2 regions of the Rhodoligotrophos defluvii genome follow, and region 2 is predicted to be linked to the other one. Evidence: riboswitches for the same ligand, from Rfam matches in the RefSeq annotation. Region 2 holds a riboswitch; the other holds the start of a gene.
The links. A riboswitch is a leader RNA that binds a small molecule or an ion and turns the genes downstream of it on or off. The one in region 2 is predicted to bind cobalamin.

Region 1 (15,562 bases), on a different contig from region 2:
GCATGGCCTGCCTCCTCATGCGGCCCAGCGCGCTCACCAGCTTGCTCGAGATATGGACGTCTCAAGTCGAGCCCGGACTGCAGTGGCTTGCCGATCCGGGCCAGCTCCAAGCGCAAAATCGGCAACTCCAATTGAGCCCGGCCATGTGCTTCGCGGTCGATGAAGTGATCAACTGCTCCATAGATGGCCCAGTCCGCCGGGCCTTCATGCGTGGGAAATCCCTCGAGTTGCTCTCCATGGTGCTTCATCAGCTTTCCCGGCCACATGATGGTCCGGGACGACCGCAGGCCCGCCTCTCGCCGGGGGACATGAAGCGCGTCGAGATGGCGCGAAAGATCATGGAAGACGATCTCGATTCAAGCATTCCCCTCGCCGATCTTGCCCGCCGCGTGGGTCTCAACAGAACCAAGCTCGCTTTGGCCTTCAAGCAGGTATACGGCACATCCGTGCAGGCGTGCTGGCGCGACTTGAAGCTCGACCATGCGCGGGAGCTTCTCGTCTGCAACGGCTTGTCGGTCACCGAGGTCGCCTTCCGCGTCGGCTATTCGGAAGTGTCCTCGTTCACCCGCGCCTATTTCCGCAAGTTCGGTGTTCTGCCTAAGGAATGCAGGCGGCACTGAACCCTGATCTATTGATGGTTGAACCAGACCAGATGCTGACGCTGGTAGGCCATCAGGCCGGGCATGCCGCCCCTGATCCCTATACCCGATAATCCGTAGGCCTCACTCGTATATGCGGCACCAGGGCCTGGACCGAACGGCGGATTGGCGTTCACCACCACCGCGCCCGCACGAATGCCCTTGCCGAGCGAGAAGCCTGTCGCGAGGCTCGCCGTCCATACATAGGCCGACAGGCCGTAATCAGTGCTGTTGGCAAGCCGAATGGCGTGATCGACATCCGTGAAGCTCATCACGGAGAGCACGGGCCCGAAGATCTCTTCTCTGGCGATCCGACTGTCGCTGCTCACCTTACGGAATACAGTGGGCTCCAAGTAATAGCCGCCCGTTGCCTCCTGGAGCCGCTTGCCTCCATAGATCAGCTCGGCTCCTTCCCTGTTTCCCGAATCGATATAGGAAAGCACGCGGTTCAGTTGCCGCTCGCTGACCAGTGGACCAAGATCGGTCGCGTTATCGAGAGGATCGCCAACCACCAGGTCGCGCAGCTTCTGGACCACCGCCTCCACAAACGCCGCCTCGATCGACCGCTGCACGAGCAGGCGCGAGCCGGCGCTGCACCATTGACCTTGGTTTACGGTGATCCCGGTTGCCACCGCGGCCGCCGCTGCATCCAGATCCACACCATCGTCGAACACGATCTGGGGCGATTTTCCGCCGCATTCGGCGATGACCGGCTTCATGTTCGACTGGCCGGAATACTGAAGCATCAGCTTGCCGACATCGCTCGATCCCATGAAAACGACCATGTCGACATCGCCATGCAGCGCGAGGCCCTTGCCCGTGGTCTGGCCGGCCCCGGGAACAACGTTCACGGCGCCGGGCGGAATCCCGGCCTCGCAGGCAAGGTCGGCCAGCATCAGCGCGGCCTGCGACGACAGTTCCGACGGCTTCAGCACGATCGAGTTTCCCGCCGCCAGGGCCGGAGCGATCTTCATCGCCGCGTTGTAAGTCGGAAAATTCCAGGGCGTGATCGCCGCGACGACCCCGCGCGGCACGCCCTTCCTGATCACCGTGGAATGGCGGTCGCTGGAGAGAACATCGCCCTTGGCCTTGTCGATGGTCTCTGCGTAGAAGCGCACGAGGCTGCTGGCTTTCATCGCGTTGAACGCCTTGAGGCGCAAGGGCTTTCCCATCTCGACGGCATCGAGCTGATCCAGCGTTTCGGCATTTCTCTCGACCAGATCGGCCCATTTGTGCAGGAGCTTCTTTCGGCCTTCAGGCTCCATTCCCCACCAAGCCCCCGATTCGAAAATGCGCCGCGCGGACTGCACAGCGGCATTGACGTCAGCCTCGCTTCCAATGGGCAGATCGAAAAGCTGCCGTCCGTTCGCCGGATTGATGACCGCTAAAACCTGGTCCGAGGTGGATGGAACTGGCCGGCCGTCGATGCGCAGCGCAACGTCGGGAAGCTTTTGAATAGCCATTGTCGATCCTCTCTCGCTTTGCAGACAGCCATGTTAGGCAGAGAGGTGCGCGACAACTTGCCCGCTCGTCAGTGACTTTTGATCTTCCGTTCTGGGCCGAGCCCGAAGAACAGGCCGAGATCGACGCCTCGGCAGGGACCCCGTTTTGAGTGCGGCCAGCGGGTGAACACTGGCCGCACAGATTTCACTTCTTCTTGGAGGCCGAGGCGGCCTTTGCACTTTTTGACATCGCTTTCGGCTTCGATGTCTTGTCTGAGGCTTTCTTGCTCGTCTTCTCGTGCTTAGTTTCCTTCGACATGCAGCATGTCTCCCATTTCCAAAGGAGTGAGCGATCTATTGTACAATCGGGATAGTCAACGAGAAGTAACACTGGCAGGGCGGTGGAAGATTTGCGAGACCCTCCCGCGCGCATGGGTGCATCTGCTCCGATCCTCTCGCCGTCGCTGCCTCGAACAGGACAGCGGCTTAGCCTCGGCTGCGCGAGTCCGCCAACCAACGAGTTGCCCGTTGACACGACTCATGAACGTCCGCATTGTTGCCGCGACGGCGCCTCATAGAGGCTTAATAGGGAACGCGGTGCGGGATGGATATCCCAACGCCGCGACTGCCCCCGCAACTGTAAGCGGCGAGTTTTCCGCCATAGGCCACTGGGACCAACGGGTCCTGGGAAGGCGGCGGACGACAGCGACCCGCAAGTCAGGAGACCTGCCGTCAGCCGTGGTCACACGCGATCACATCGGGCGGGGTGTCTCGATGGGACTGTCCTCTCTTCCATTCGGGCAGAGGACACCTCGATCGCGGTGACGTGCCACAAGGCCGAGCGCCGCCCGAGGGTTCATGTTCGTTCTGATTGTCCGCAAGGATTTCGCGCCGGAATCCGGCCCTTCCGCTCCCGTTCCCACGACGAAGCAGTCCATCCTGGTGGCGGCCCTTGCGCTGGCCGTCGGCCTCGAGGCTGCGGCGGCGCAGGATGCCGATCTCGACGATGGCGGCAATCTCGACCTGCCGGAGATCTCGGTGACCGCGAACTTGGTCGAGACGCCGCTTTCCCAGGTGGGCAGCGCCGTCACGGTCATCACCGGGGAAGAGCTGCGCGAACAGCAGATCAAATTCGTATCGGAAGCTCTGCGCCAAGTGCCTGGCCTGGCCGTCAGCCGCACGGGGCCGCTCGGCCAGCTCACGCAGGTGCGCATCAGGGGTTCCGAAGGCAACCAGACCAAGGTCTTCATCGATGGCATCCCCGTCAACGACCCGGCCGCCGGCTCGGAGTTCGATTTCGCCCATCTGCTCGCGGACGATATCGAGCGCATAGAGGTGCTGCGCGGGCCGCAAAGCGCGCTGTACGGCTCGGATGCCGTCGGCGGTGTGATCAACGTCGTCACCCGTCGCGGCGAAGGCCGGACCCGCGCCGCTGCACGCGTCGAGGGCGGCTCGTTCGGCACGCTTAACGGCAATGCGTCGGTGAGCGGCGGAACCGACCGCTACAACTTCATCGCCAGCGCCAGCGGCTTTCAGACCGAGGGCATTTCCGTCGCGAGCACGCGCCTCGGCAACAAGGAGAAGGACGGCTACGGCAACGGCACGGTATTCGCCAAGGCCGGCTACAATCTCACCGACACCTTCGACCTCTCGGCCGTGGTGCGCTACACGACAAGTCGCAGCGACCTCGACGCCGAGACGTTCTATCCCCAGTATGGCCACACCGGCCCCGTAGACGCATTGCAGGATGTGAAGGGGGAGCAATTCTTCACCCGCGCCCAGGCGCGTCTCCTGCTGCTCGACGGCCACTGGGAGCAGATCGCGGGCTTCGCCTACACCGATCAGGACCGCACCTATCGCGACCTCGATCCGCGCATGGTCACCAGCACCTATGACGGCGAGCGCGCCCGCTTCGACTACCAATCGACTTTCTTCTTCGACACGCCGCAGTTCCTGGATGCAAGCCACGCCGCGACCTTTGCCGTCGAGCATGACGAGGACAAGGCGATCTCGAAAAACGTGTGGTCCAGCTTCGAGAAGTCGATCGGCACGACCGGCTTTGTCGGGCAATACCAGGTGAGCCTTTTCGAGGATCTGTCGCTCACCGGAAGCATCCGCCGCGACGACAACGAGCTGTTCAAGGACTCGACCACCTATCGTGCGACCGCCGCCTACTTCCTGAAGGAGAGCGGCACCAAGCTCCGCGGCTCCTACGGCACGGGCGTCAAGAACCCCACCCTGTTCGAGCTCTACGGCTACACCAACAATTACAGGGGCAATCCGAACCTGAAGCCGGAACGCGGCGAGGGCTGGGATATCGGCATCGATCAGCAGATCTTCGGCGGGGGCATTCTCGACATCACCTATTTCAGCCAGCGCATCACCGATCTCATCACCGGCGCCGGCCAGACCTCCATCAATTTACCTGGCAGCTCGAAGATCGATGGCGTCGAGCTTGGACTGAGCGTCAGCCCTATCACCAATCTCACCCTGCGTGCGTCCTACACCTACATGAACGGAGAAGACGCCGATGGCCGGACGCTGGTGCGGCGGCCGAAGAACTTGGCCAGCATCGACGTGAGTTACATTTTGCTGGACGACAGAGCCCAGCTCAATCTCAGCGTAGACTATGTCAGCAAGCAGAAGGATTGGGTCTACAGCGCCGATTACAACGAACGCTATATAGTCGACCTCAACGCCTATACGCTGGTCAACCTCGCAGCCTCCTATCAGATCAACGACGGCCTGCAACTCTATGGCCGCCTGGAAAACATCCTCGACGAGAAGTATTACGAAGTCTGGGGCTACGGCACCTTGGGTTTCGGCGGCTATGCCGGCGTGAGGCTGACCTTCTGATGGCAAGCCACGCGCGAAACCTGCTCATCGCCCTGCTGCTCGCCTGGTCGGCTTCGGGCAGCCTGGCCGCACCGCAGCGTATCGTCTCCTTGAACCTGTGTGCCGACGAGCTGGTGCTCCGGCTCGCGGATCCCGCACAGATCGCGTCGGTGACATGGCTGTCGCAGGATCCCGCCAACGCCAATCTGGCCGCGCTGGCCTCACGCTATCCGGCCAATCGCGGCTTGAGCGAGGAAGTGATCGCCCTCGCGCCAGACCTGGTCATTGCCGGCCGCTATACGACGCGCGCCACCGTCGACCAGTTGAAGCGGGTTGTCATCGAGGTGCTCGAGCTTGATGTTCCCGCAAGCTTCGAGCAAACGGAGCAGCAGATCCTCGAGCTTGGCGACACGCTCGGCCACCTCCCGCGGGCGGAGGCCCTCATTGCCCGAATGCGTGCTCGTCTTGCGTCGCTGGACACCGCGCGGCAACACAGGCCGACCGCGATCGTCTATCAGCCGAACGGCTTCACGGCGGGCAAAGGCTCTCTCATCGATACGCTGCTCGCGCGCGCCGGCTTCCGTAACCTCGCAGCGGAAAACGGTCTTGACAATTACGGCGCCGTTCCCCTCGAGCTGCTGGTTGCATTCCGGCCCGACGTCTTGATCCTGAACGCTGAGCCGACGGCCCCAGCGCTTGCCTATGAAGTGCTCCGGCACCCGGTGCTGAAGGCGCTGCCCCACACTCAAGTCGTTAGCGTCCCGCCACGGCTGTGGACGTGCGCCGGACCCGAGATGGTGGAAGCGGTCGCGCTTCTCGCGCGGGCCGCGGAGCAGATCGCGGCGAGGGCAACGCCATGACGGTTTTCCTCCGGGCGTTAGGCGACGAGATCGCCTATCCCTTGCTCGTCAGCAGCCTTATCGCAGCTTCCTTCGCTGCGTCCATCGCCTCGCTCTCGATCGGCTATGCGCCTTTCAACCTGGCCAGCGCCATGGTCGACTGGATGGCCGGCCGGGAAAGCCTCGCCGCGCTCGTGCTCATCGAGCTGAGAGTGCCTCGTGCTCTGCTCGGCCTGCTCGTGGGGTATACTCTGGGGCTCGCCGGCGCGGTCATGCAGGGCTTCCTGCGCAACCCGCTGGCCGAGCCTGGTATCATCGGCGTTTCGGGTGCCGCGGCGCTCGGTGCGGTCGTCATCTTCTATTCCGGCCTGGCACATTTGACATCGCTGCTCCTGCCGCTGGGCGGCGTCGCCGGGGCGGCCATCGCCGGGGTGATCCTGTTCGGCCTTGCCGGCCGCGGAGCAGGCACGACCACGCTGATCCTGGCCGGCATCGCCATCAACAGCCTGGCGGGCGCGCTGATCTCCCTCGCGCTCAACCTGTCCGCGACCCCTTATGCCGCAATTGAAATCATGTTCTGGCTGATGGGCTCGCTGGCCGATCGCAGTCTCGACCACATCGCGCTCGTACTGCCCCCCATGGTAACCGGCTGGGCACTGCTTCTCTGGACAGGCCGTGCGCTCGACGCGTTGAGCCTGGGCGAGCTGACCGCATCGAGCCTCGGCTTCAAGCTGGAGAGGGTCCGCGGCGCGGTTGTCGGCGGGACAGCGCTCTGCGTCGGCAGCGCCGTCGCGGTGAGCGGTGCCGTCGGCTTTGTCGGTCTTGTCGTGCCGCATCTGATCCGCCCGTTCGTCGGTCATCGGCCGGGCCGGCTGCTGATGGCCAGCGGCTTCGCCGGCGCGGTGCTGACGACATCGGCGGACATTGCGGTCAGGCTCATTGCCACCCAGCCGGAGCTGAAGCTCGGGGTGGTCACGGCCATTGTCGGCGCACCCTTCCTGTTCGCGCTCCTTTACCGCCTCAGGAGCGAGCGGCCATGAAGATCGAGGCCAAGGCTGTCGGCGTCCGGCTTGGCAGCCGCCAAATACTGAGCGACGTCGACCTGGCCGTCTCGCCTGGAGAGATGATCGGGCTGGTGGGGCCCAATGGTGCAGGCAAGTCTACCCTGCTGGCGGTGTTGGCCGGCCTGTGCGCACCCGATAGCGGCCGGGTGATCTTCGACGGATGCGACGCCAATAGCATCGGCCCCCGCCAGCTGGCCCGACGCTTGAGCTTTCTCGCTCAATCCGCGTCGATCGAGTGGCGGCTCAATGTGGAGCAGGTGGTCGCCCTGGGGCGCCTCCCCCACCGCGGCTTGTGGGGACCGCAGGATCCAGCCTCCGACGCGCGGGCGATCGCCGCTGCCATGCGCATGACGGAGGTTGAGACCCTCGCCAAGCGCCCGCTCAACGCTCTGTCGGGCGGAGAGCGCATGCGGGTGCTGCTTGCCCGCGCATTGGCAGTGGAAGGCGAGGTCCTGCTGGCGGACGAGCCCATCGCAGGGCTCGACCCCTACCACCAGCTTCGGGCCATGGAGCTGCTGGCCGCGGCGGCATCTGCCGGCACGGCCGTGGTGGTTGTGCTGCATGAGCTGACCCTGGCGGCGAGATTTTGCCGACGGCTGGTGCTCATGAGCCAGGGCCGGCTTGTCGCCGACGGCACGCCCGAAGCGGTGCTCAGCCCGGGGTTGCTGGAGGCCGTCTATTCCGTCTTGCCGCTGGTCGGAACGCAGGATGGCGAACGCTTCATCCTGCCCTGGCGGCGAAACCCATCCATGCACGGAGATTCCGCATGAGCAACGAGACCCTGCAGTTCATTCGCCGGATGATTGCCGACCAGAAGGCCGGCTGGAGTCTCGGCACTTTCGGCGCCATCGCCGAATTCACGCGCGACGAAGGGGAGGCAGTCGCGTTCGGACAGGACGGCTTGTCGGCCGCAACCTCGCGAGGCGCCATCAGGATCGCCCATGATGCGGATATTCGGATATTCGCCTACGAGGCCCCCGCCAAGGATCCCGCAAGCTGGCACCAGGCGGTGGCGCTCTGCTTGCCCAAGGCAAACAGCTTGATGAGCCATCGGCGCGTGGTCACGGAGCTCGGGCCGGACGAAGAGGCCGTTCGTGAGATGGATAGGGGCGCAATTCTGTTCGATATCGGCCTGGGCACGCCGACCGTGGATGTGTGCGTGCGCTCTATGGATCCGGCGGTGATAGCCCGGCTGCGGGAGGCGGTGGGAACGTCCATTTTCGACCCGGACAATACGTTGATGCGCGACATGCCTGCGCTTTCGCCGCACCGGGTGTTCGCAACCAGGCTCGGCCGCGCGGAAATCATGCAGCCAGTCCCGGCTGCCCATGAGAAAAGCCCGGAAGGACCGCACACCCACGTTCTACCGCAACTCCTCAGCCAAGGCCGCACCCACAGCGCCAATGAACCGATCCCGTTTGGATGGGTGCCCTGCGCCTATATCTACCCGCAGCATCCGCTCAAGGATCCGCTCGGGCGGGATATCCCTTTCGACCCGGCAGCCTTGGAGGCGTTCCGCGACGTCCTGAGTGACTACGGTGACCCCGAGCTTGCGGCTCTCAAAACCGAGATCGAGGAGCTTGTCTGGAGCGGCGCAAGCCCCGAAGCGCTGCCGAAACTGACGAAGCGGTCACACCGGGCGACCTTGCGCGTGACCTTGCGACAATTGAAATGCCAAGCGGAAGGGGACACCGGAGCTCTCGACCTTTGGAGAGAGTATTTCTAGTTAGAGGCCATTAAACCTGGCACGCAATCGCGCCGAAGCAAATTTGCCGTTCGGCCACGAGCTGGCCAAGGGCGGGGGTCATTCGCACCGTCCCGCGCGATCAAGCCCGCCTCCAGTGAGCGGCGAACCGAACGGCCAATGCAATGGCGGTGAGCGTCGGGTTGGCCTGGCCGGAGGTGGGCAGCACCGCCGAGCCGATCGCGTAGAGATTTGCACAATCGAAACATTTGAGGTCAGCATCGACGATGGCCTCGCGGCGATTGGCGCCCATGCGCGCCGTGCCGATCTGGTGCGTGCCATGTGCTGCCAGGGCGAGGATCGCATCGACCGTTTCCTCCCGCGGCTGCCGGTATGTCAGCGAGCCGAAGCCGGTGCGGCCAAGCCAGCGGCCAAGCTCGTCATGGGCCCGGGCCAGGGCTTCCGCGTTGTCGCGGCTGAAACGCAGATCGATGCGCAGGCGCGGCAGGCCGAGCCGGTCCGTTTCATATCCCAGTTCCACCCGGCTTTCGGCCTGGGGGAAGTGCTCGGCGTGGTAGGAAAGGCCGTAGCGGCGGGCGGAATTGCGGATGAAGAATCCCGGCAGCCGCATCGGGCTCGCATAGCGGCGGTAGAGGAAGGAGGGGACGAACACGGCGGCCGCGGGCAAGCCGCGCACTACGTTCAGAAGGTGCGGCCAGCGGTCGAGATCATCGGGCACGTGGCGCTTGCGGATGGCCTCCGCCACCAGCCGGCGGCCGAGCGGGCCGACGGACAGGGCCAGCATGACGGCGGACAGGACGGCGCTGCCGTGGCGGGGATCGGCGCTGGGCGGTACCACCGGCCAGAACGAGACATTGGGCAGCTGCGCCGATCGCTGCAAGCCGTCGGATGGAACGAAACGCCGGCGCGCATAGGAGCCGTGGCCGTCGAGGTAGAAGTCATAGGCCTGGTCGAGCGCGTCCGTCGCGAACTGGATGTCGGCCACCTCGCCGATCACGTGACCCATATAGTAGCGGCCGAGCGGGCCATCCCGCCCGCCGAAGCGCTCGGGCTGCTGCCGCTGGGCGGCCAGCAGCAGCCGGGTGGTTTCGAGCCCGCCGCAGGCCAAGGCGACTGCCGAGACGGGAATATCGTGCCGGCTGCCGTCGAGCCTGCTCACGGTCAGCGCGGTGATGCGGTCATCGCTCCCGAAGACGAAGCCGGTCACGGTCGCGTTGAGGCGCACATCGATGAGCGGATTTCCGGCGAGCGCGCGCATATGGGTGAGCTGAAACGCCGGCTTGTTGCTGAACCGCTCCAGCCGCGTGTAGTCGAACGCATCATCCTGCGAGGCCACACCCGGGATCGGATCTCGGAAGACAGGGGCGCCGCACTGCGCATAGCCGCAAGCGGCCGCGTAATGGGGCGCCAGGTCTTCGAGCGTGATCGGCCAGCGGACATCACCCGCCCAGGGCCGACGCTCGAAATCGATTGCATCAAAGGGCTGGCAGCGCCCGGCCCACAGGTTCGACGTGCCACCGAAGCGGCGCGCGACGGCGATGCGCATGTCGTCGTGCCGGGATGGCTCGGCAATCTCCGCCGCCGACAGCTCGGTGGTGCTCGTGTCAGGCTGTTGGCCGCCGGATTCGAGCAGAAGCACGCTCCGGCCAAGCCGGGCCATTTCCAGGGCCAGTGTGATGCCGACTGGGCCCGAGCCGACGATGCACAGGTCGTGGCGTGCTTCGTCGAGGCCCTCCAGGTGATCGAGGATCATGCGGGCACGAGGCCGGGCGCCGGTGTGGCGGTGAGTGATTTGGCGAGATCGAGCGCCTGGCGAGAGGCAGGTCGTGAGGCCCGCGCGATGTTGAACCGGCGGTGCCGCTCGGAAAACATTGAGGTGAGCACGACCCCTTGCGGGTTGGCGGCCAAGGCGCGGTCCAGGAGCAGGGCGCCGGCGGCGTCCGGCAAAGGCCCGGCATAGCCGGCCTCCGCCAGCTGACGCTGTGCCTGCGGGTCTTGCGCCAGCCGCTGAACCAGCCGCTCCAGCGCGCCGTCCACCCCGAACACCGAATGGGTCACGGTGGCGATGGGACGTCTCGCGGCTCGGGCTATCTGAGGCACCGCGTCGATGTCGAGACCATCGGCACATTGGGCGAAGCTGAAGGGGCCGGGTTGCGCCGCACCTGCGAGACAGGCCCGCAAGCTCCCCGCAACCGAGACGTGACGCGCCTTGCCGGCACGCACCACCTCTTCCAGCGCCCGCAGCACGTCCTCGCGCGTGACATCGGCCGGGTCGGGATCGTGCAGGGCAAAGACGTCCACGTAATCGGTGCCGAGGCGGGTGAGCGACTGATCGAGCGACGCCTTGATCGTGCTGCCATCCAACGGCACCTTGCGATAGCGCGTGGCCGGCAGCGCGCGAAAGCCACGCCGCAGCGCCTTGAGCTTGCCGGCCACAGGGCGGGCCGCGGCATAGACCATTTTCATGAGCTGATTGCGCTCGGGATGGGTCAGGCCCACTTTGGTACAGACCTGAACCTGCTGGCGACGCTCTCTGAGGAAGGCGCCGACCGCCAGTTCCGCCTCTCCCGCGCCGTAGGGAGGCGCCACGTCATACCAGGTCACGCCAGCATCAAACGCTGCTTCGAGGCTTCGCAGCCCCTGCGCGCGCGATATGCGCGAGCCCAGGGAAGCGCAGCCGAAGCCGATGACCGAGGTTTCGATCTCCGTGCCGGGAAGTTTTACTTGCCTCACCATTAACGCTGCCCTCGTTCTTCGGCCGTGCCGGGACGTGTTGCTTCGTTCCATTTTGAACCAGGGAACCCTTTCCGGTCCCAAGTTCGTCCTTGCTGACGCGACGGTGCCAGGGATACCGTGCCGGCCAGCAAGCATCGAGCATGTGGGTAGCGAACGGCGTGCCAAGCGGAGGAAGCGACAGGGCAGTTTGGCTGATAGCAGCCTTGCTTCTCATCCCGTTGCTGCCGGGCACCGTCTGGGCGAACCCGACCTGCAAGCTCGCATTGCCGCCGAGCCAGCCGCTGAAAGTTGAAGGGTTTTACGCCGACAGCCAGGGGAGCGTGGTGGATGGCTCAAAGCGCGCAGCCAGGGATAAGGCGGTGGCCCCCTATGAAGCTTTCGTCCGCCTGCAGCAGCAGCGCGCGGATGCCTATCTCGTCCGTGGCGACGAGGCGGCCGGCCGCTGCGCGCTCGACAATTTGGCGCTGTGGGCCGAACGCCGTGCGCTGACCGGCCGCTGGTCCTCGCGCCAGGCCAATTACGAGCGGAACTGGTATCTCGGGGCCCTGGCCCTCGCCTATCTGAAGGTCATGGCGCTGGCCGATCCGTCGGAACGTGCTCGCATCGCGCGCTGGCTCGAGGAGATGGCCGCACCAATCCCAGATTTCCTCGCGCGGGACGACGTGCCGGAGAACAACCTGGCCTATTGGGCCGGTCTTGCGATGGCGGCCACGGCGCTGGCGACGGGCGACGGGCGACTGCGGAAACAGGCGGATGGGATCCTGGCGCAAGGCCTTGCCGCCATAGCGCCGGATGGGACCCTTCCTCTGGAAATGGAACGCGGCGGGAAGGCTCTCGACTATCATTGCTTCGCCGCAGCACCGCTTGCCGCCATGGCCTTCATGGCGAAGGCGCGCGGTGACACCGTGGACTTTGCAAGCCTCAAGCGCTTGGGCGAGCGCATTATCGCCGGCCTCCGTGACCCCTCCTCGTTCGCGGCCATGGCAGGCGCACCTCAGGAATCGCCCCCTCAATGGAACCTCGCCTGGTTCGGCTTCTATGGGGCGTTGGTCCCGACGGATAACCTGCCCCCTCATGCCGCCAACAGCCATTTCCTGGGTGGCGATGTGGCTGCCACCATGCAGGCGATAAAGACCGCGACGCGCCGAGACGTTCGTTGATGCTGCGACGCGCTGCCGCATCTCGCGGCGGTGTTCTGTGTCACCGCAATCGCGGCATCGTTCTTGCGATGCCATGGCGTAACGTCAACCTCCGGCTCCGGTCGAACCGACCGGCCTCAAACCCATGCTGATAACGCAATGACGATGGACCGCGTCGAAGGCCGCCTGTTCCTCGGTACGGGAAATCCACGGATTTCCTGGCTAGCCTTCGCGCTTACGGCCGCTGCGCTCGACGCTTCGGCGATCTTGGTCGCGGCCTTCGTAACCGGGCCAGCCTATTATCTCGCGAGCTTCGGCAACACCGACTCGCTGGCGCAGCATCTCGAATGGGGCGGCACTTTCGCGCTCGTCTTCCTCGTGATTGCCTCCGCGCGCGGATCCTATCGGTTCCGCAACTACGTCCAGTCCAAGAACCGGTTCGACGACCTGCTGCTCACGTGGACGATAACGTCCGGGATCGTGCTGGCGCTGGTCTTCCTGCTCAAAGCGGGGGCTGACTATTCGCGCGGTGCCACCGTCGTTCTCTACTTCTCCGGGCTTGCGGCCCTGTTCACCCTCAGGCTCGCCACGGCCCGACTGGCGGAAATCCTGGCGCGGTCTGCGGGTTTTGCGGCGCGCAAGGTGGTGCTGGTGGGCCGGCGCGACGACATTGCGAGCCATATGCGCCGCTATGACCTGCGCGACGTGGGGTGGAGCGCCGTCGGCATCGTCGAACTGGACAACGTGGTCGAGACTGCCGTTCAGATGCAAGGAACCATCCGGCAGCTCAGGCCGGACGATGTCATCCTGGTCGTTCCCTGGTCCGAGGTGTCGCTGATCGAGACGCTCACGGACGCCCTGATGGAAACGCCCGTTGCCATCCATATTGCGCCGGGTCCCTTTCTCGACCGCTATGCGGGCATGGGCACCGCTGGCAACGCCGCCGGGCTGATCCTGGTGCGGGCTGCGTTCCAGCGCACGGATGTCATCACCAAGCGCATCTTCGACATTGTGGTTGCCTCGGTCGCGCTGCTGCTGCTTCTGCCCGTCCTTGTCCTAACCGCCATCGCCATCAAGCTGGACAGCCGCGGGCCGGTTTTGTTCCGGCAGACGCGCCACGGCTTCAATCACCAGACTTTCCGCGTGTTCAAGTTCCGCTCCATGACGGTGATGGAGGATGGGGAGGCGTTTCGCCAGGCAACCAAGAACGATGCGCGCATCACCCGGGTCGGTCGCTGGATCAGGCGCACCAATATCGACGAGCTGCCGCAGTTCCTCAACGTGCTGCTCGGGGACATGTCGGTGGTGGGGCCGCGGCCGCATCCGGTAAACCTCAACAAGGCCTTCGACGGGCGGATCGCCTACTACGCCAGGCGTCACATCGCCAAGCCGGGGATTACCGGTTGGGCACAAGTGCACGGCCTGCGCGGCGAAACCGACACGGAAGAGAAGATGCGCGCCCGCATCGAATATGACCTCTACTATCTCCGGAACTGGTCACTGTGGCTCGACGTCAAGATCGTGCTCATGACGGTCTTCTCGCCGAAGAGCTACCGCAACGCCGGCTGATACCATGCTGCCCGACCGACTGGTGCTGACATTTCATGGGCTGGGGAGGCCGGCCGGCGCCATCGACCCGGCGGAGGCGCCCTATTGGGTCGACACGTCCGTGCTGCACGAGGCGGTGGACGCGGCGCGGCGCGACCCGCGCATCGAAATCACCTTCGACGACGGCTACGCATCAGATTTCCACATCGCCTGTCCGGTGCTGGCACAAGCGGGGCTTTCCGCCACGTTCTTCGTGCTGGCGGGCCGGCTCGGGCAGCAAGGGTCGCTCTCCAAATCAGACCTGGCCGAGATGGCAGCCATGGGCATGCGGATCGGCAATCACGGCCATGATCATGTGAACTGGACCAAATGCGCTGACGATACCTTGCGGCGCGAGCTCTATGATGCGCGCGCGGTGATCGAGGATGCAGCCGGCTGCGCCGTCGACACTCTGTCGGTGCCTTTCGGCGCCTTCGATGCCCGGGTGCTCCGCACGGCCTTCGCGGCAGGGTACCGCCGCGTCCATACCAGCTCCGGCGGGCTTGCCCATCGCGGCGCCCGCCTGGTGCCGCGCAACACGGTGCGCAGTGATCTCGACGTCGGCCGCATGATCGCGGACCTTACGGGCTGGCAAAGCCGTGCCAGGTCCGCGGTGCGCGACCCGATCCGGCGCTGGAGATATGGCGTCAATACATGGGCGGCAGATCGCGCCCCGTAATCTCCCGAAGCTTGCCGAGATTGAGCCAGGCCTTCTGCCTGAGCTTCAGCGAGCGGGCCCGGCACACCGGCCGCAACAGGGCCGCACCGGCCCCACCGATCAGCGCTTTCGCCCCGGCATCCATGTAAAAGGCGATGTGCCGCGGATCGAGCTTGCCGCCGGGGCCGATGCGCAGTCGGGCGTAGGACTGGCCCGACCGCAGCGCCCGGCGCCTGATATAGCCGAGATCGAGCCGAGCGGGCGGTGCTTCCTCATAGATATGGGCGTCGTCGGTGGCGATGATCACCGCTCCCGCACGGTGCAGACGGCTGAAGAAGTCCGTGTCCTCGCCACCCGTCCGGCCGAGCCCCACATCGAACCGCAGGCCATGCTGCTCGACCGGGGCGCGGCGGAACAGCACATTGCCCGAGCGCCCGGTCTCGAGCCTGCGGCCCCGCGGCCCCCATTCGATATAGAGAGGATTGGCGGCTGCGAGCCAGGCCGGCGTGCCCTCGGGATATTGCGGGAAGACCGGGCCGATGACCACCTCGGCCCCGAATTCCGCCGCCGCCGCGAACATGCGCACCAGCCAGTCGGATGCGACCCACTCGTCATCATCCACGAAGGCGATCCACTCGCCCTGGGCCGCGTCCAGCACGGCATTGCGCGCCGCCGATATGTTGCCCGCGCCGACCGCCAGGGCGCGGACGGGCAAGCCCCACGGTGCGCCGCCAGCGACGATGGCCGCCGCCCCGCCACCGGGATCATCGTCGGCGACGATCACCTCCGCAGCGATGCCGTCGGGAATGCGCATGGCCCCGAGCGATCGAAGGGTGCGCGCAAGGCCCGGCCGCCCGCAGCTCGCGATGCCGATGGTCAGCCGTTCCATGGCAGCTTGCTCCGAGCGCTGGCGGCAAGA
Region 2 (15,562 bases):
TCCGCCCTTGAGCCGCAGCACGCGCCGGTTCTGCCGGGCCAGCGTGATCAGCATCTCGCCGATCTCGTCCTGGGCGATGGAAGGCTTGCCGCCGCGCTTGCCAGCAAAGATGATCTCGGCCTCTGGGTGGGCGAAATCCAGCACCCGCGGGTCCACCAGCGCGTCATGCACGATGACGTCCGCCTGGCGCAGAGCCGAGACCACGTAAAGCGTGAGATGGCCGGGGTCGCCCGGCCCGGCGCCGCACAGCCACACGGTTCCCGGCGGGAAAGCCGGCAGGCTTGCTGGCGAGATATCGAGGCTCCGGCCGATCATCCCTGGTGGCTCCGGTTGCGGAAACGGCGCTGATAGGCGGCGTCATAGAGCGCGCTGTCGCGAAAGTCATCACAATCGAGCACTCGGCCCACCAGGATCAGCGCCGTGCGCTCGGGCTTCTGCCCGCCGATCACGTCGAGGATGGTGCCGAGCGTGCCGCGAAAAATCTGCTCGTCGGGCCAGCTCGCCCGATAGACGACCGCCACCGGACAGTCCGTCCCATAATGCGGGATCAGGTCCTCCACCAGCGCATCGAGCAGATGGATGGAGAGATGGAGGGCCAGGGTCGCGCCGGTCGCGGCGAAGCTTGCGAGCCGCTCTCGCGCCGGCATGGCCGAGGCGCGGCCCGGTGTGCGTGTCAACACCAGGGACTGCGCCACCTCCGGCAGGGTCAGCTCCACCTTCAGCGCAGCCGCGGCCGCTGCAAAGGCCGGCACGCCGGGGGTGACCGTGTAGGGAATGGCCAACGCGTCGAGCCGGCGGATCTGCTCGCCCATGGCACTCCACACCGAGAGGTCGCCGGAATGGAGCCGCGCCACGTCCTCGCCGGCAATATGGGCGCGCACCATCTCGTCCATGATCTCGTCGAGGCTCATCGGCGCCGTATCGACGATGCGGGCGCCGGGCGGGCAATGCTTGAGGATCTCGCGATGCACGAGCGAGCCCGCATAGAGGCACACCGGCGAGGCGGCGATCAGATCGCGCGCCCTTAACGTGATGAGGTCGGGGGCTCCCGGGCCCGCGCCGATGAAATGGACGGTCATATGCCTTCGCTCGCGCTTGGTGAGGCGACCTCCGCCGATCGGGCCAGGGCGCAGGTCGCCGCACCGCCGGCTATACGCGGCAGAATGAGCTCGGCGCCAGGGCCTGCAGCGCTCAAAGCGACCGCTTCGGCGATGGAAGCGAAGCCAGTCTCTGCAAGGGCGCGTGCTGAGCGCGTCGGGCACAGCGGCTGCACCGAGGCCAGCGCCGCATCGTCGATCAGCAGGAGCGGCAGGGCTAACGCCTTGGCGGCAGCGGCAAGCCCAGGCGCGTCGCGGCGGAAGGCCGGCGCGGCGAGGGCATCGATGCGGCCTTCTGCGCAAGCCAGCCGTGCCTGTTCGATCAGCACGAGAAGGTCGGCCGGGGGGCAATCGGGCTTAAGGCCAAGGCCGGCAATGATCATGGCTTCACCACCCGCCACTGGGTCACGGTCATGGCCGGGCGGAAGCCGTGCAGGCTGCCGATACGGTCCAGCCGCGCGACTGAGAACCGCGTAAGGTCGCCGCCGAGCCGGCGAAAGGCCTCGATGAGGATCGCCTCGGTCTCCAGCGTCACCCCATTGGCCACCAGCCGGCCGCCCGGCTTGAGCCTTGCCCAGGCCTGATCCAGCACCCCGTCCTGCATGCCGCCGCCGATGAACACCGCATCGGGCTCAGGCAGGTCAGCGAGCGCTTGCGGCGCACGCCCGCGCACGATGCGCACCTGGCTGCTCACCCCCAGCGCCGCCGCATTGCCGGCCGCATTGCCTGCGCGCGTCGCGTCCTCCTCCATGGCAATGGCGCGATTGGCTGGGTGGGCCAGGCACCATTCGATGGAGATCGAGCCCGAGCCGCAGCCGATGTCCCAGAGCAGCGCGCCGACGCGTGGCGCCAGGCTGGACAAGGTCACCGCGCGGATCTCGCGCTTGGTGAGCTGCCCGTCGTGCACGAACAGCGCATCGGCAAGCCCTGGCCCGAGCGGGATGATCGTCGCGCCCGGACCGGCGGCAACCTCGATGCCCAGCAGGTTCAGCCGAGCCACGCCGCTGAGATCGAAGCCGGCGGCCTCTGCCCGCCGCACCCGCTCGTTGGCCCCGCCCAGCCGCTCCAGCACATGGATGGCGCTCGGCCCGAAGCCGCGGCCCGAAAGATACTGCGCCACTGCGGCGGGCGTGTGCTCATCCGCCGACAGGGCCAGGATGCGGCGGCCGGGATGGAGGAGCGGCGCGAGGCTCTCGATCGGCCTGCCGCACAGGGAGATGATGTGAGCCTCTTCATATGGCCAGCTCAGGCGCGCAGCCGCCAGCGACATCGAGGATACCGCGGGGATGACAAGCATTTCCCCGGCCGGGATCGCTCGCGTCAGCAGATTGCCGATGCCATAGAAGAACGGATCACCCGAGGCCACGACCGCAACGGGCTGCCCGCGTGCCGCGAGAATCATCGGCAGCGTGTCGCCGATCGGAGAGCGCCAGCTAAGCCTCTCGCCGCGCCCCAAGCCTTCCACCATGGCAAGGTGCCTGGCCCCACCCACCACCAGCGTGGCGCCCTCGATCAGCGCTTGCGCCGCGCTCGACAGGCCCGCCCGCCCGTCCTCGCCGATGCCGATGACGCTGAGCCAGGCGGTCATCGCCTCGAACTCGCCAGGAAAGGGCTTGGCAGGCGGCCGGTCCTGTGGAACAGCAGAACGCCATGAAGGTTCTGATCCTCGGCGGCACCAGCGAAGCGGCGGCCCTCGCCCGGCTGCTGGCGGGCGAGCACCGGCTCGATGCCCTCTTGTCGCTGGCAGGCGCAACCAAGGCCCCGGCCGCCCAGCCACTGCCGACCCGCATAGGCGGTTTCGGCGGCAGCGCCGGCCTCGCCCGGTTCTTGAGGGAAGAGCGATTTGCGCTGGTGGTCGATGCCACCCACCCCTTTGCCACCACCATGTCGGCCAATGCCCGCGCCGCCTGCAACCAAACCGGGGTGCCGCTGATCGCCATCCGCCGCCTCGCCTGGACGCCGCAGCCGGGCGATGCCTGGCAACAGGTGGCGAACCTCGAAGCCGCGATTGCCGCTCTGGGGGAGGCGCCCAGGCGCGTCTTCCTCACCACCGGCCGCAAGGAGGTGGCGATCGCCCGCCACGCGCCGCAGCATCACTATCTCATCCGCAGCGTCGACCCACCGCCGCCCGAAACCTTGCCGCCGCGCGCCACCGTGCTGCTGTCCCGCGGTCCCTTCGAAGTGGATGCGGAGCGCGCCTTGCTGCGCGAGCACCAAATCGAGGTGGTCGTCACCAAGAACGCCGGTGGCGAGGCCACCAGGGCGAAGCTCGACGCCGCCCGCGCCCTCGGGCTGCCGGTGATCATGGTGGAACGGCCGCCCAAGCCGCGAGCGGATGTGGAGGTTGCATCCGCCGCCGAAGCCTATGCCTGGCTTGCCGCTCATGTGACGGGTTCCCTGACCGAGCGGGGAGTGTAGACCCAGGGCGCATCGCCCTCCCGCGGGATCAGCCGTGTGGCGCTGGAGCCGATCATCACGAGCGTACGCATGTCGCAGCGCGCGGGCTCTGCGTCCTGCAAGCGGACGATATCGATCCGCTGCTCGGGCCGGCTGATGGCCGTGGCGAAGATCACGGGTGTTTCCGGCGCCTGGATCGCTCGAAGCCGCTCGAAGGCCTCCCCCAGCTGGTGCGGCCGCGCCTGTGAGCGGGCATTGTAGAGCGCGATGACGAAATCGGCGCGGGCGGCCACTTCGAGCCGTGCCAGGACCACAGGCCACGGCTTGAGGTTGTCGGAGAGGGAGATCGCACAGAAATCGTGGCCAAGCGGCGCGCCAATGGCCGCAGCCGCGGCGAACATGGCGGAAATGCCCGGCACCACCTCGATGTCGAGCCGGCGCCAGGCGGCGGGACCTTGCTCGATCGCTTCGAACACCGCCGCCGCCATGGCGAACACGCCCGCGTCCCCCGATGACACCACCGCCACCCTGCGGCCGCTCTCGGCCAGCACGAGAGCATGGCGGGCGCGGTCGAGTTCCTCCCGGTTGTCGGTCCGATGCCGCTCCTGGCCGGGCCTTTCCGGCACCCGGTCCACATAGGGGCCGTAGCCCACGATGTCGGTGGCCGTCTGCAGCCGGTTGCCCGCCTGTGCGGTGAGCAGTTCGGGCGCGCCCGGTCCAAGCCCGACAATGGTAAGGCTTCCGCTCATCGGACCCGCTGCCGCCCCGGCACCAGCACGATGCTGAAATAGTCCACGCTCTCATCATGAACGGCAGCGAGCGGCTGGACGCGCTCATGGGCCATGGTGCCGCCTTCCACCAGGATCGCGCGGTCAATGAGTCCGGTCTCCGCAAGCGCACGCCTTATGGTGCCGAGATGGCGCCCCACCTTCATGAACACTGCCGCATCCGCGTTTCTGAGCCGTGCGACCATGGCCTCCTGCGGCAGGGTGCCGGGCAGCACCAGCAGCACGTCGTCCCCATGGGCGATTGGCGCGCCGGCACGGGTCCAGCAGCCGCTCATGCCCGTCACCCCCGGCACAACCTCGCTGGCATAACGCCCATGCAGCCGGTCGAAGACATACATGAACGAGCCGTAGAAGAACGGGTCGCCTTCGCACAGCACCGCCACATCCCAGCCCTGGTCCAAGCAGGCGGCGAGCTCCATGGCGCATCGGTCGTAGAATGCCTCCATTTCCTCGTGATAGCGCGGATCGCGCACATCCATATCCGCCGTGAACGGGTAGTCGAAGCGCAGCTCGCGGGTCGCGGGATTGAGGTGGCCTTCGGCGATCATCCGGGCCTGACCGGGGCGGCCGCGCTTGGCGAAGAACGCGGTCACCGGTGCCGAGCCCAGCAGCCGCTTGGCTTTGAGCGTGACCAGCTCCGGGTCGCCCGGCCCCAAGCCAATGCCATAGAGCGTTGCCACCAACCTACTCCACCTCGCTGGCGATGGCGTTCACCGCGGCCACCGCCATGGCGCTGCCGCCCTTGCGGCCGCGCACGACCACCGACGGGATGCGGCCATGGGCAAGCAGCAGCTCCTTGGATTCCGCCGCGCCCACGAAGCCCACCGGCATGCCGATGATGGCCGCGGGGCAGGGCGCCCCCTCGTCGATCAGCTCCAAGAGCCGGAATAGCGCCGTGGGTGCGTTGCCGATCGCCACCACCGCGCCATCCAGCCAGTCGACCCACAGGTCGAGCGCGGCGGCGGAGCGCGTATTGCCGATGGCGCGGGCCCGCTCGACAATATCAGGCGCATCGAGGGTACAGACCACTTCGTTCTCCGCGGGCAGCCGGGAGCGGGTGATGCCATGCGCCACCATCTGGGAATCGCACAGGATGGGCCTGCCGTCGAGCAGCGCTTCCCGCGCCGCCTGATAGAAGCCAGGCGTGAACACGACGTCCCGGGCAATGTCCACCATGCCGCAGGCATGGATGACGCGCACCACCACCCGGGCCTCGTCCTCGCTGAAGCCCGAGAGGTCCGCCTCGGCCCTTATGGTGGCGAAGGACTGTCGGTAGATCTCCGCTCCGTCGCGGATATAGTCATACATGTCGCGGCGCATGGGCCCGTTTCTCACGCAAATGGTTGATGATCTCGTCCAGGGTCAGCCCGGTGAGGAGCGGCTCGTCTCCGGCGCTGCCATGCTCAACGAGCGCATAGCGCGCTTGCGAGCCGCCGACCAGGGTGAAATCGGCGGGCCCGCGGCGGGCACAGCCTTTGCGGCAGCCGGACAGGTGCACATCGAGGTCCGCCGCCGCGCCGCTGCGCGCAAGACGCTCTCCATCACGCCGGGTCGGCACCGTTGCCGAGCGGCAATAGGGCTGGCCGGGACAGGCGGCAATGTTGAGGCGGGCGTCCTCGCTGCTGGTGATCAGGCCGGCGGCTGCGGCCCAGTTCAGGAGATCGGCAGCACTTTCATCGGACAGGCCGGACAGAACGAAGGCGCGCCAGGGCGTCGCATGAAGCGCCTTGGCACCGGCAGCCCCGGCGCGATAAACCATCTCTTGCAGCAGACGCGCATCGATCTGGCCGAAGGGCAGGCCGAGGCTGATCCAGCCGGGCCCACGGAAAGGGCGCTCCGCCGCCGGGGCAGGGGAGGTCAGATGCTCCGCCTCGAGCCCTGCACGGCGGAACACCTCCGCCGCCCCGATTTGGTCCACCAGATTGCGCATGCGACGCGGTGGTGACGATTGTCCGGAGGCCAGCGCCAGGAACGCATGGGCAAGGCCGATGGCGACATCAGGTGCATCGGCTGGGTTGGTCCTGGCGGCCAAGTCGCAACCGGCGAGGCGAACGGCAATTCCGCCTCCGTGGCCGCGCAGCAGGATATCCGCTTCAATGCCGGCCAGCGGCAGCGCACCGCCACCGTCAACCACAAAGCCGAACTTGGCCGGCAGGCGCTTGAGGTCCAGCGCGGCCGCAAGCGGCGCGGCCGCAAGCCGGCCCTCGATCGCGCGGGCCAGCGCATGCGCATCGAACGTGGCCGTGGGATCCCGCGACCCAAGCGGACTGGCGAGCACGTTGCGGGTCTGCTCCAGGGCAGGGTCGTCAGCCGCAAGGCCGGCGGCCTGGATCTCAGCGGCGAACCGGGCTACCGTCGCCTCGTCGAGCCCGCGCATCTGCAGATTGGCCCGGTTGGTCAGCTCGATGATGCCATTGCCGTAAAGCTGCGCCGCCTCGGCCAGCCGCCTCGCCTGGTCGAGCGAAAGGGTCGCGGCGCTCGGTTTCACCCGCACCAGCAGCCCGTCGCCGGAGGCCATGGGCCGCAGCACGGTCGGGCACCAGCCTTTCACCTCTGCAGCAAGGCTCATGGCCGAAGCTCCTCGTGTTCCGCAAGCAGGGTGGCAACCGCATTGCGCCGCGGCCGCCACAGGTCGCGGCGGACGGCTTCGGCGAAGCGCGCCGCCATGGCCGCCCGCGCCTGCGGGTTCTCCCGGCGCAAGAATGCATCAACCGGCTCGCACCCAAGCGTCGCGTCGAAGATCAGCTCGAACTGCCGGTCGAAACGGCTGCCCAAGGTCGCGGCAAAGCCGAACAGGCCGTCGAGCCCGCGGGCGATCTCGGCCGCGCCGCGATAGCCGTGCCGCATCATGCCCTCGATCCAGCGCGGATTGGCCGCCCGGCCGCGCACGATGCGCCGTACCTCCTCCGCAACGGTCCGCAGCTTCGGCGCATTCGGGTCGGCCGTGTCCGCGTGGTAGAGCTGGGGCTCGCGGCCAAGGCTCTCCGCGGCGGCGGCAAACCCGCCCTCGTGCCCGGCGAAATCCAGGCTGTCCAGGAGGTCGATCTCGCGATGGTCCTGGAGATGCACCAAGGCCTGCGCTGCCTCGAGCCGCGCGGTGAAGCCGGAAAGGTCCGCCTCGCCCGCGAAGCTCAGCCCATAGGCATGGGCGGACGCCTCCAGGTAGGCGCCGCCGAGCGCTGCGCGATCCTCCCAGGCGCCGCGCTCGATGAGCGTGCTCACCCCCGCCCCATAGGCGCCGGGTGCATTGCCATAGACCCGCACCAGCGCCCTGAGCCGCGCTTCACCCTTAAGGCCCCGCGCCGCATCGGCATAGGGGTTGAACCCATCCGCCTCGTCCGCCCGATCGGCAAGCGTCCGCACCGCCTGGTCGAAAAGGGCGATCTGCTGCCCGAAAGCATCACGGAACAGGCCGGAAATCCGCAACGTAACGTCAACGCGCGGATGATCGAGGCGAGCCTCCGGCACGACCTCGATGCCGCTCACCCGGTTGGAGCCGGAATCCCATAAGGGCCGCACGCCCATCAGCACCAGGGCCAGAGCCAGATCCTCGCCGCCGGTGCGGATGGTGGTCGAGCCCCACAGGTCGAGCACCACGCTGCACAGCCACTCCCCGGTTTCCTGCATGTGCCGGCGGATGAGTTCGCGCGCCGTCTTCTCCGCCAGCACGAGGGCCGAGCGGGTGGGGATGGCGCGCGGGTCCACGGTGAACAGGTTGCGCCCGGTGGGCAGCACGTCGACACGGCCGCGGCTTGGCGCGCCCGCCGGCCCCGGCGCGACGAAGCGGCCGTCAAGTGCGGCAAGCAAGGCCTGCCGCTCGGCTTCGGCGCAGGCATCGAGCCGCCGGACAATCGCGTCAGGCGCAAGGCCCGGCGCGGAGGCGGCAATGGCTGAAGCAAGCGCATCGCGCCGCGCTTCCTCGGGCGCTCGGCCGAACACATGCAGCCCATCGCGGATCTGCAGGTCCTTCACATCGCAGAGATAGGCATCGAGCCGGGCCAGGGCCTCGTCCTCGTCGGCCGCGGCCGACGCGCCGCTTTCCTCCAGAAGGCCGAGATCGGCGGCCCGCTCCAGGATGTCGCGCTTGAGCAGGGCCATGCGCCGCCGGTCAAGACCATCGGCAGCGGCATATTCGTCGATGAGCTTTTCGAGCTCCGCGGCAGCCCCATGGCTGCCCGCGCTCTGCAACGGAGGTGTCAGGTGACCGATGGTGACCGCGCCAAGCCGCCGCTTGGCGGCCGCCGCTTCGCCCGGATTGTTGACGATGAAAGGATAGACCACCGGCAGCCCGCCCAGCAGTGCCGTCGGAGCGCAGTGCCGGGACAGGGCCACCGCCTTGCCCGGCAGCCATTCCAGCGTGCCATGGGTGCCGAGATGCACCATCGCATGCACCCGCTCGACCTCCCTGAGCCAGAGATAGAAGGCCACATAGGCATGGCGCGGCGGCAGGTCCGGGTCGTGATACTGGGCCTTGCGGTCGAGCCCCTGGCCCCGGTCGGGCTGGATGGCAATGGTGATGCGGCCCACCGCATGGACGGCGAAATGGAACGCACCGTCGCCATAGGCTGGGTCCTGCTCGGGCGCGCCCCAGGCGGCCTCGATGCGCTCGCGCAACGCTGCGGGAAGGGTTGCGAACAAACGACGGTAATCCGCGCCACTGAGCACCGGCCGCGCCTCGCCTTGGCGCAGGGCCGCACAGACCACTTCCGCATCCGCGCCAGCCTCATAGCCGGCATCTGAAAGCAGCCGCAGGATTTCCGCCGTGCTGGCCAGGGCATCGAGCCCGACCGCGTGGGCGACCTGGCCCTGCGCGCCGGGATAGTCCGACAGCACCACAGCGATGCGTCGCTCAGGCCAGGGCGTCCGCCTAAGGCGCACCCAGCCCTTGGCCCGCGCCACCGCCAGCGCGACGCCATCCCTATCCGGCTCATGGACCGTCCGCGTGATATCGACGCCCGCCCCGACCGGCTGGTCCGCCTTGAACGATATGGCTGTGGTCAAAAGCCGGCCATCGAGCTCCGGCAGCACCACATGCATGGCAAGATCGGCCTCCGACAGGCCGCGGCTGGACGAAGCCCAGGCGGCGCGGGCGGCGCCGGACAGCACCAGCTGCAGCACCGGCACATCAGCCATATCGAGGGGCGAGACCCCATCCTCGTCCCGCCGGGCCGAGAAAGCGGTGAGGTTGAGGATCACATCCGGCCGTAGTCGCGACAGTTCGTCAGCGATGAAAGCGGCGCTCGCCGGATCCTTGAGGCTCGTCACATAAAGTGCATGGGGCGCGATGCCGGCCTCAACCAGCGCGGCCGCCAGCGCGTGCACCGGCGCCACATCATCGGCCAGCACATAGGCGCGATAGAGGATGATTGCCGCCTTGGCCGCCTCCGGAGGCAGCGGGCAGGGGCCCAGATCGAGGACGCCCGCCGCCGGCAACGGTGTGGCGGACGGTCCATCGTCAGCGCCAATCCCGGCGAGATGGGCGGCCAAGCGCAGGGCCGCCGCCATGTTGTCCGGCCCGCCATGGCGGAAATAGTCGCGCAGCCGGTCCAGCGCCTCCGGCGACACGGTGGACATGGCCTCCAGCCTGTCGTCGACTCGATTGTCGCCGTCGAGCAGGGCAAGGGCGATGGAGCGCTCGCGGCAGAGGCTGCTCAACTCCTGCGCGCCGTAGCGCCAGTAGTCGAGCCCGCCCAGCAGCCGCACGATGATCACCCGCGCATGCCTGAGCGTCTTGTCGAGATAGAGATCCACCGACATGGGGTGGCGCAGGCGGCCGAGATTGGCCATGCGCAGGCCGGGAAGACCCTGGGCCCCGCGGACATAGGCGGCCGCCACCGCCCCGAGATCGGAATCGGAAAACGACAGAAAGGCCATGTCCGCCGGCGCATGGTCGAGGTCGACCGCGGCATCGGCCTCATCCAGGGAATGCGTCTCGCGGACCAGAAGATGCATGGGCCAATCGGACGGCAGCCGCCGTCATCCCTCCCTGATCATCGCCGCGATGGCGTCCTTGTCGAAGCCGCTCTGGCCGATCACCACGATCTTGCCGCCACGCGCCTCGTTCGGCGACCACGGCCGGTCATAATGGTGGCTGAAGCGGCTGCCCACCCCCTGCACCAACAGCCGCATGGGCTTGGCCCTGACGCCCACAAAGCCTTTTATGCGCAGGATGTCATGGGCTTCCGCCGCCGCCTTCAACCGGCGCAGCAGGGCATAGGGGTCGTCGATCTCGTCGATGGCAACCACGAAACTGTCGAAGTCGTCATGCTCGTGTTCGCCATCCACGGCGTCATGATGGGACGGCCGCGCCGCGAGGTCATTCTCCGCCGCTGCGCCAAGCCCCAGCAGCACGGCCGGATCGATCTGGCCCTGCCGTGCCGGGATCACCTTGACCGCGCGGGAAATGCTCCCGGCAATCTCCTGCCTGAGCGCTTCCACCTTGTTGTGATCGAGCAGGTCGGCCTTGTTGAGCACGATGAGGTCGGCCGCATTCAGCTGGTCCTCATAGACCTCTTCCAACGGATTGTCGTGGTCGAGGCTGTCATCTGCCCGCCGCTGCGCGTCTACCGCATCCGGGTTGTCCGCAAAACGCCCCTCGGCCACCGCCGGCCCGTCCACCACCGCGATCACCCCGTCCACCGTCACCCGCGAGCGGATGGACGGCCAGTCGAACGCCTTGAGCAGCGGCTTGGGCAGGGCGAGGCCCGAGGTCTCGATGATGATGTGATGGGGCGGCTCGGGCCGGTCGAGCAGGGCTTCCATGGCGGGCAGGAACTCGTCCGCCACCGTGCAGCATAGGCAGCCATTGGCGAGTTCCACGATGTTCTCCTCGGGGCAGGAGGTGATCCCGCAGCCCCGAACGATCTCGCCGTCCACCCCTTCCGTGCCGAACTCGTTGACGATCAGCGCGAGGCGCTTGCCGCCCGCATTCTCCAGCACATGGCGCACCAGGGTGGTCTTGCCCGCGCCGAGAAAGCCGGTGATCACCGTGGCTGGCACCTTCGCGCTCGCAACACTCATTCGATTGTCTCCATGGCTGGCAGAATCTGGTCGGGAGAGGGCGTGCGGCCGCCGATGGCATCGCTGAGCGACGCCGGCCGGCGGGAGCGGAACACCCCGCCGGTGGGCGAGGCCGCATAGGCCTGGCAATAGGCGAGAATATCGGCGCCGATGCTGGGGCAAAGCCGGCGCAGGAGATAGGTCCATTTGCCCGGCTGCGAAATGGCCGCGGAGCAGCCTTCGTCGCAATTGGCCAGGCACACCACCGGCACGAGCTCCACCGGCGCTTCGGTACCCTTGTCCGCGAGCATATCGCGCAGGGTGTCATAGAGCGCGCGACCCGTGGCGCGGTCGGCAGGCCCCGGATTCTCGCCGGCCATGCGGCAGGTGATGCAGACATGCAGCTTCGGTCGGCCGGTCTCGCTCAAGCGTTGCCTCGCACCTCCCGCGCATAAGCGGGCGATATGGGTGCGGCTTGCGGAATGATGACCCCGAGAGATCCCGGCATGGGCTAAGCCAAACGAGCGGCTTCGGCCTCATGTCGTCCGTCAACCGGCGCACCCCGCCCGGCAGCCCGGATCATGTTCGACGGCAGGTCTCCTGGCTCGCGCCTCCATCGCCCGGAACCCCTTCCCAGCTCTTAAGGCCAGTGGGACAGCGCCCGGTCTCGACGCTTACAGTTGCGGGGGCAGCTTCGGCTTTGAGGCCCGTTGGGGCATCGCACCGAATTCCCTTTTCATCTTCCACGGTGGAAGAACCGTCCGCATTTAGCTATGACCTCTGAGGAATCCTGTCAATCACATCGGGCATCAGGCCTTTGGAGACAGCACTTCCCAAGCTCACCCTGGTCCTCGGCGGCGCCCGCTCCGGCAAGAGCCGCCATGCGGAGCAGCTGGTGACGAGCACGCCCCCGCCCTGGGCCTATGTGGCAACCGCCCGGGCCTATGATGACGAGATGCGCGCACGCATCGCGCAGCATCGCCAGCGCCGTGCCTCTGGGTGGCAGACCATCGAGGCGCCGGTCGATCTCGGCGGCGCGATCCGTCAGCTGCTATCAGAGCAGCCGGTGCTGATCGACTGCCTCACCCTGTGGCTCACCAATCTCATGCTCGGCGAGCATGACCGCCAGGCCGCCTTGCGCGACCTCGAAGCCGCGCTCGATGCCCGCAGCGGCCCGGTGGTAATGGTGTCGAACGAAGTGGGGCTCGGCATCGTGCCGGAGAATGCCCTGGCGCGGTCGTTCCGCGACGCGCAGGGCCGGCTCAACCAGCATATGGCGGGGAGGGCGGATGCGGTCCTGTTCATGGTGGCCGGCCTGCCCCTCAAGGTGAAATGAGCAAGCCATGACCACGATCACGCCCGAAGAAGAAGCGCGCCACCGCGCCAAGATGGCCAAGCGCAAGGCGGTTCAGGATGCGGAGGTCGCTGCCAAGACCCTGGAGAAGGGGCTGCTGATCGTCCATACCGGGCCGGGCAAGGGCAAGTCGACCGCCGCCTTCGGCCTTGCCCTGCGCATGATCGGCAATGGCGGCAAGGTGGGGGTGGTCCAGTTCATCAAGGGCGCCTGGTCCACCGGCGAGCGCGCCGTGCTGGAGCGCTTCGGCGACCTGGTCGAGTGGTACAGCATGGGCGAAGGCTTCACCTGGGAGACGCAGGACAAGGCCCGCGACATTGCCGCCGCGCAGGCGGCCTGGGGCAAGGCGCGCGCGCTGATGGCCGATCCGAACCTGCGGCTGCTGATTCTCGACGAACTCAACATCGCCCTGCGCTACGAGTACCTGCCGCTGGACGAGGTGGTGGAGGCGCTCAAAGGACGGCGTTCAGACCTGCACGTGGTGGTCACCGGCCGCAACGCCAAGCCAGCCCTGATCGAGGCGGCCGACCTGGTCACCGAGATGGGCCAGGTGAAGCACCATTTCGCCGCCGGGGTGAAGGCCCAGGCCGGCATCGAGTTCTGATCGGGCGGGGCTCATTCCCATGACCGCGCGGGCCATCATGTTCCAGGGCACCGGCTCGAACGTGGGCAAGTCGCTCATGGTGGCCGGCCTTGCCCGCGCCCTGGTGCGGCGTGGGCTCAAAGTGGCCCCGTTCAAGCCGCAGAACATGTCCAATAATGCGGCGGTCACGGCCGATGGCGGCGAGATCGGCCGCGCCCAGGCGCTGCAGGCGCGCGCAGCACGCATGCGGCTATCGGTCCATATGAACCCGGTGCTGCTCAAGCCGCAGAGCGAGACGGGTGCCCAGATCATCGTTCAGGGCCGCATCTGGGGCCAGGCTGGCGCCCGCGAATTTCAGACGGTCAAGCAGCAGCTCATGGGTGCCGTGCTCGACAGCTTCGCCACACTAGGAGCAGAGGCCGATATCGTGCTCGTGGAAGGGGCGGGGAGTGCATCCGAGATCAACCTGCGTGCAAACGACATCGCCAATATGGGCTTTGCCCGCGCCGCCAATGTGCCGGTGGTGCTGGTGGGCGACATCGACCGCGGCGGGGTGATTGCCAGCCTGGTCGGCACCAAGGCGGTGCTCGATCCGAATGATGCCGGCACGATCCAAGGCTTCATCGTCAACAAGATGCGCGGTGATCCCACCTTGTTCGCGGATGGCATGCGCGAAATCGCCGCCCGCACCGGCTGGGCACCTTTAGGGCTGGTGCCGTTCTTGCCCCAGGCGGCGCGCCTTCCCGCTGAGGACGCCCTCGATCTCGCGGAACGGCATTCCGGCGGCAGGCCGGGCGCGCGAGTGCGCATCGCCGTGCCGCTTCTGCCGCGCATCGCCAATTTCGACGATTTCGACCCGCTCGCCGCCGAGCCGGACGTGGACCTCGTGATGGTGAAGCCCGGCGAGCCCCTGCCGGCAGACGCCCGGCTGGTGGTGCTGCCGGGTTCCAAGGCGACGATTGCCGACCTCGAGGCGCTCATCGCCAATGGCTGGGACGCTGATCTCAAGGCCCATCTGCGCCGGGGCGGCCAAGTTCTTGGTATCTGTGGCGGATTCCAGATGCTCGGTCGCACCATCGCCGATCCCGATGGCATCGAGGGGCCGCCCGGCGAGGTGCAAGCCCTTGGCCTGCTGGAGGTGGACACGGTGCTCACCGGCGATAAGACGCTGCGCGAAGTTGAAGGCCGAAGTGATTCGGACGACTCACCCTTTCGCGGTTACGAGATGCATGTGGGGCGAACCACCGGCCCGGCCATGTCGTTACCCCTGCTGACCTTCGCTGACGGTCGGGTGGACGGCGCCCGGTCGCCGGACGGGACGATCATGGGCACCTATGTCCACGGCCTGTTCGGTGACGACGAGCAGCGCGCCGCCTGGATTCGCCGCCTGGGGGGCAGTCCGTCGAACCATTCTCATGACCAGGAGGTGGAGGACGCGCTGGACACCCTCGCCGCCCATCTGGAGCGCCATGTGGATATCGACGGCATTCTCACGCGAGCACGCTGACCGCCAGCAGCAGGAGCACGATCGCAAAGGCCTGGACCGCGCAGGCCAGCCGGTAGAGCGAGAGGGCGCGGCGGATGTCGCCCGGTGTAGCCTCCGCCCGGCCATCGCCCATCCAGGCATCCTCCCGCCGAATATCGCCATAGACCTTCGGCCCGTTGAGCCTCAGGCCCAGCGCCCCGGCCAGCGCCGCCTCCGGCCAGCCGGCATTGGGAGATTTGTGATGCCGGGCGTCGCGCCACACCGCCCGCCAGGCGCCGCGCGCTTGGCAGTCGGGCAAGTGGGCCGCGGCAATGATCAGCCAGAGCGCGGCAAGGCGTGACGCAGGCAAGTTGACCAGATCGTCCAGTCGCGCCGCCGCCCAGCCGAAAGCCAGATGCCGCGGCGTCTTGTGACCGATCATGCTGTCCGCCGTGTTCACCGCCTTGTACAGGCTGATCCCGGGAAGGCCCGCCACGGCGCACCAGAAGGCCGGCGCCACCACCCCGTCGGAAAAGTTCTCGGCCAGGCTTTCCATGGCAGCCCGCGCCACGCCCGCTTCATCGAGGGCCGCCGGGTTTCGGCCGACGATGCGCGAGACCGCCGCGCGCCCACGGGCCAGCCCCTCGCGCTCCAGCGCCTCGGCGACCGCCGCCACGTGTCGGTCCAGGCTGCGCTGAGCGATCAGGCTGGAGGCGAGCGCGCCAAGCAGCAGCACCGCTGCGAACAATGGGAGAGAGGCGAGCGCCCCGCGCTCGACGAGAACCGCCACCGCCGCCGTGACCAGCAGCACCAGCGCCAAAGCGACCACGCCGTTGAGCCGCCGTTCCCGGTCCGGCGCGCCATCGCGGTTGAGCGCGC

Region 1: linked by a shared signal. The riboswitch ahead of E4P09_RS03200 (TonB-dependent receptor plug domain-containing protein) and the one ahead of E4P09_RS19530 (DUF1636 domain-containing protein) in region 2 are both predicted to bind cobalamin.

Annotation. Positions count from the first base shown of each region.
Region 1 covers NZ_SZZM01000001.1:662,106-677,667, forward strand. Annotated here, with positions in the region: gene E4P09_RS03190 (helix-turn-helix domain-containing protein) at 1-620, shown strand, start outside; gene E4P09_RS03195 (aldehyde dehydrogenase family protein) at 629-2,101, opposite strand; cobalamin riboswitch at 2,629-2,828, shown strand; gene E4P09_RS03200 (TonB-dependent receptor plug domain-containing protein) at 2,939-4,936, shown strand; gene E4P09_RS03205 (ABC transporter substrate-binding protein) at 4,936-5,775, shown strand; gene E4P09_RS03210 (FecCD family ABC transporter permease) at 5,772-6,794, shown strand; gene E4P09_RS03215 (ABC transporter ATP-binding protein) at 6,791-7,588, shown strand; gene E4P09_RS03220 (DUF6925 family protein) at 7,585-8,544, shown strand; gene E4P09_RS03225 (GMC oxidoreductase) at 8,645-10,276, opposite strand; gene E4P09_RS03230 (aldo/keto reductase) at 10,273-11,259, opposite strand; gene E4P09_RS03235 (alginate lyase family protein) at 11,463-12,419, shown strand; gene E4P09_RS03240 (undecaprenyl-phosphate glucose phosphotransferase) at 12,558-13,967, shown strand; gene E4P09_RS03245 (polysaccharide deacetylase family protein) at 13,972-14,664, shown strand; gene E4P09_RS03250 (glycosyltransferase family 2 protein) at 14,633-15,532, opposite strand; gene E4P09_RS03255 (O-antigen ligase family protein) at 15,520-15,562, opposite strand, start outside.
Region 2 covers NZ_SZZM01000005.1:87,317-102,878, forward strand. Annotated here, with positions in the region: gene cobA (uroporphyrinogen-III C-methyltransferase) at 1-315, opposite strand, end outside; gene cobM (precorrin-4 C(11)-methyltransferase) at 312-1,079, opposite strand; gene E4P09_RS19485 (cobalamin biosynthesis protein) at 1,076-1,480, opposite strand; gene cbiE (precorrin-6y C5,15-methyltransferase (decarboxylating) subunit CbiE) at 1,477-2,685, opposite strand; gene E4P09_RS19495 (cobalt-precorrin-6A reductase) at 2,748-3,515, shown strand; gene cobJ (precorrin-3B C(17)-methyltransferase) at 3,479-4,243, opposite strand; gene E4P09_RS19505 (precorrin-2 C(20)-methyltransferase) at 4,240-4,965, opposite strand; gene E4P09_RS19510 (precorrin-8X methylmutase) at 4,967-5,602, opposite strand; gene cobG (precorrin-3B synthase) at 5,583-6,851, opposite strand; gene cobN (cobaltochelatase subunit CobN) at 6,848-10,234, opposite strand; gene cobW (cobalamin biosynthesis protein CobW) at 10,259-11,302, opposite strand; gene E4P09_RS19530 (DUF1636 domain-containing protein) at 11,299-11,709, opposite strand; cobalamin riboswitch at 11,855-12,058, opposite strand; gene cobU (bifunctional adenosylcobinamide kinase/adenosylcobinamide-phosphate guanylyltransferase) at 12,099-12,617, shown strand; gene cobO (cob(I)yrinic acid a,c-diamide adenosyltransferase) at 12,625-13,239, shown strand; gene E4P09_RS19545 (cobyric acid synthase) at 13,259-14,725, shown strand; gene cbiB (adenosylcobinamide-phosphate synthase CbiB) at 14,709-15,562, opposite strand, start outside.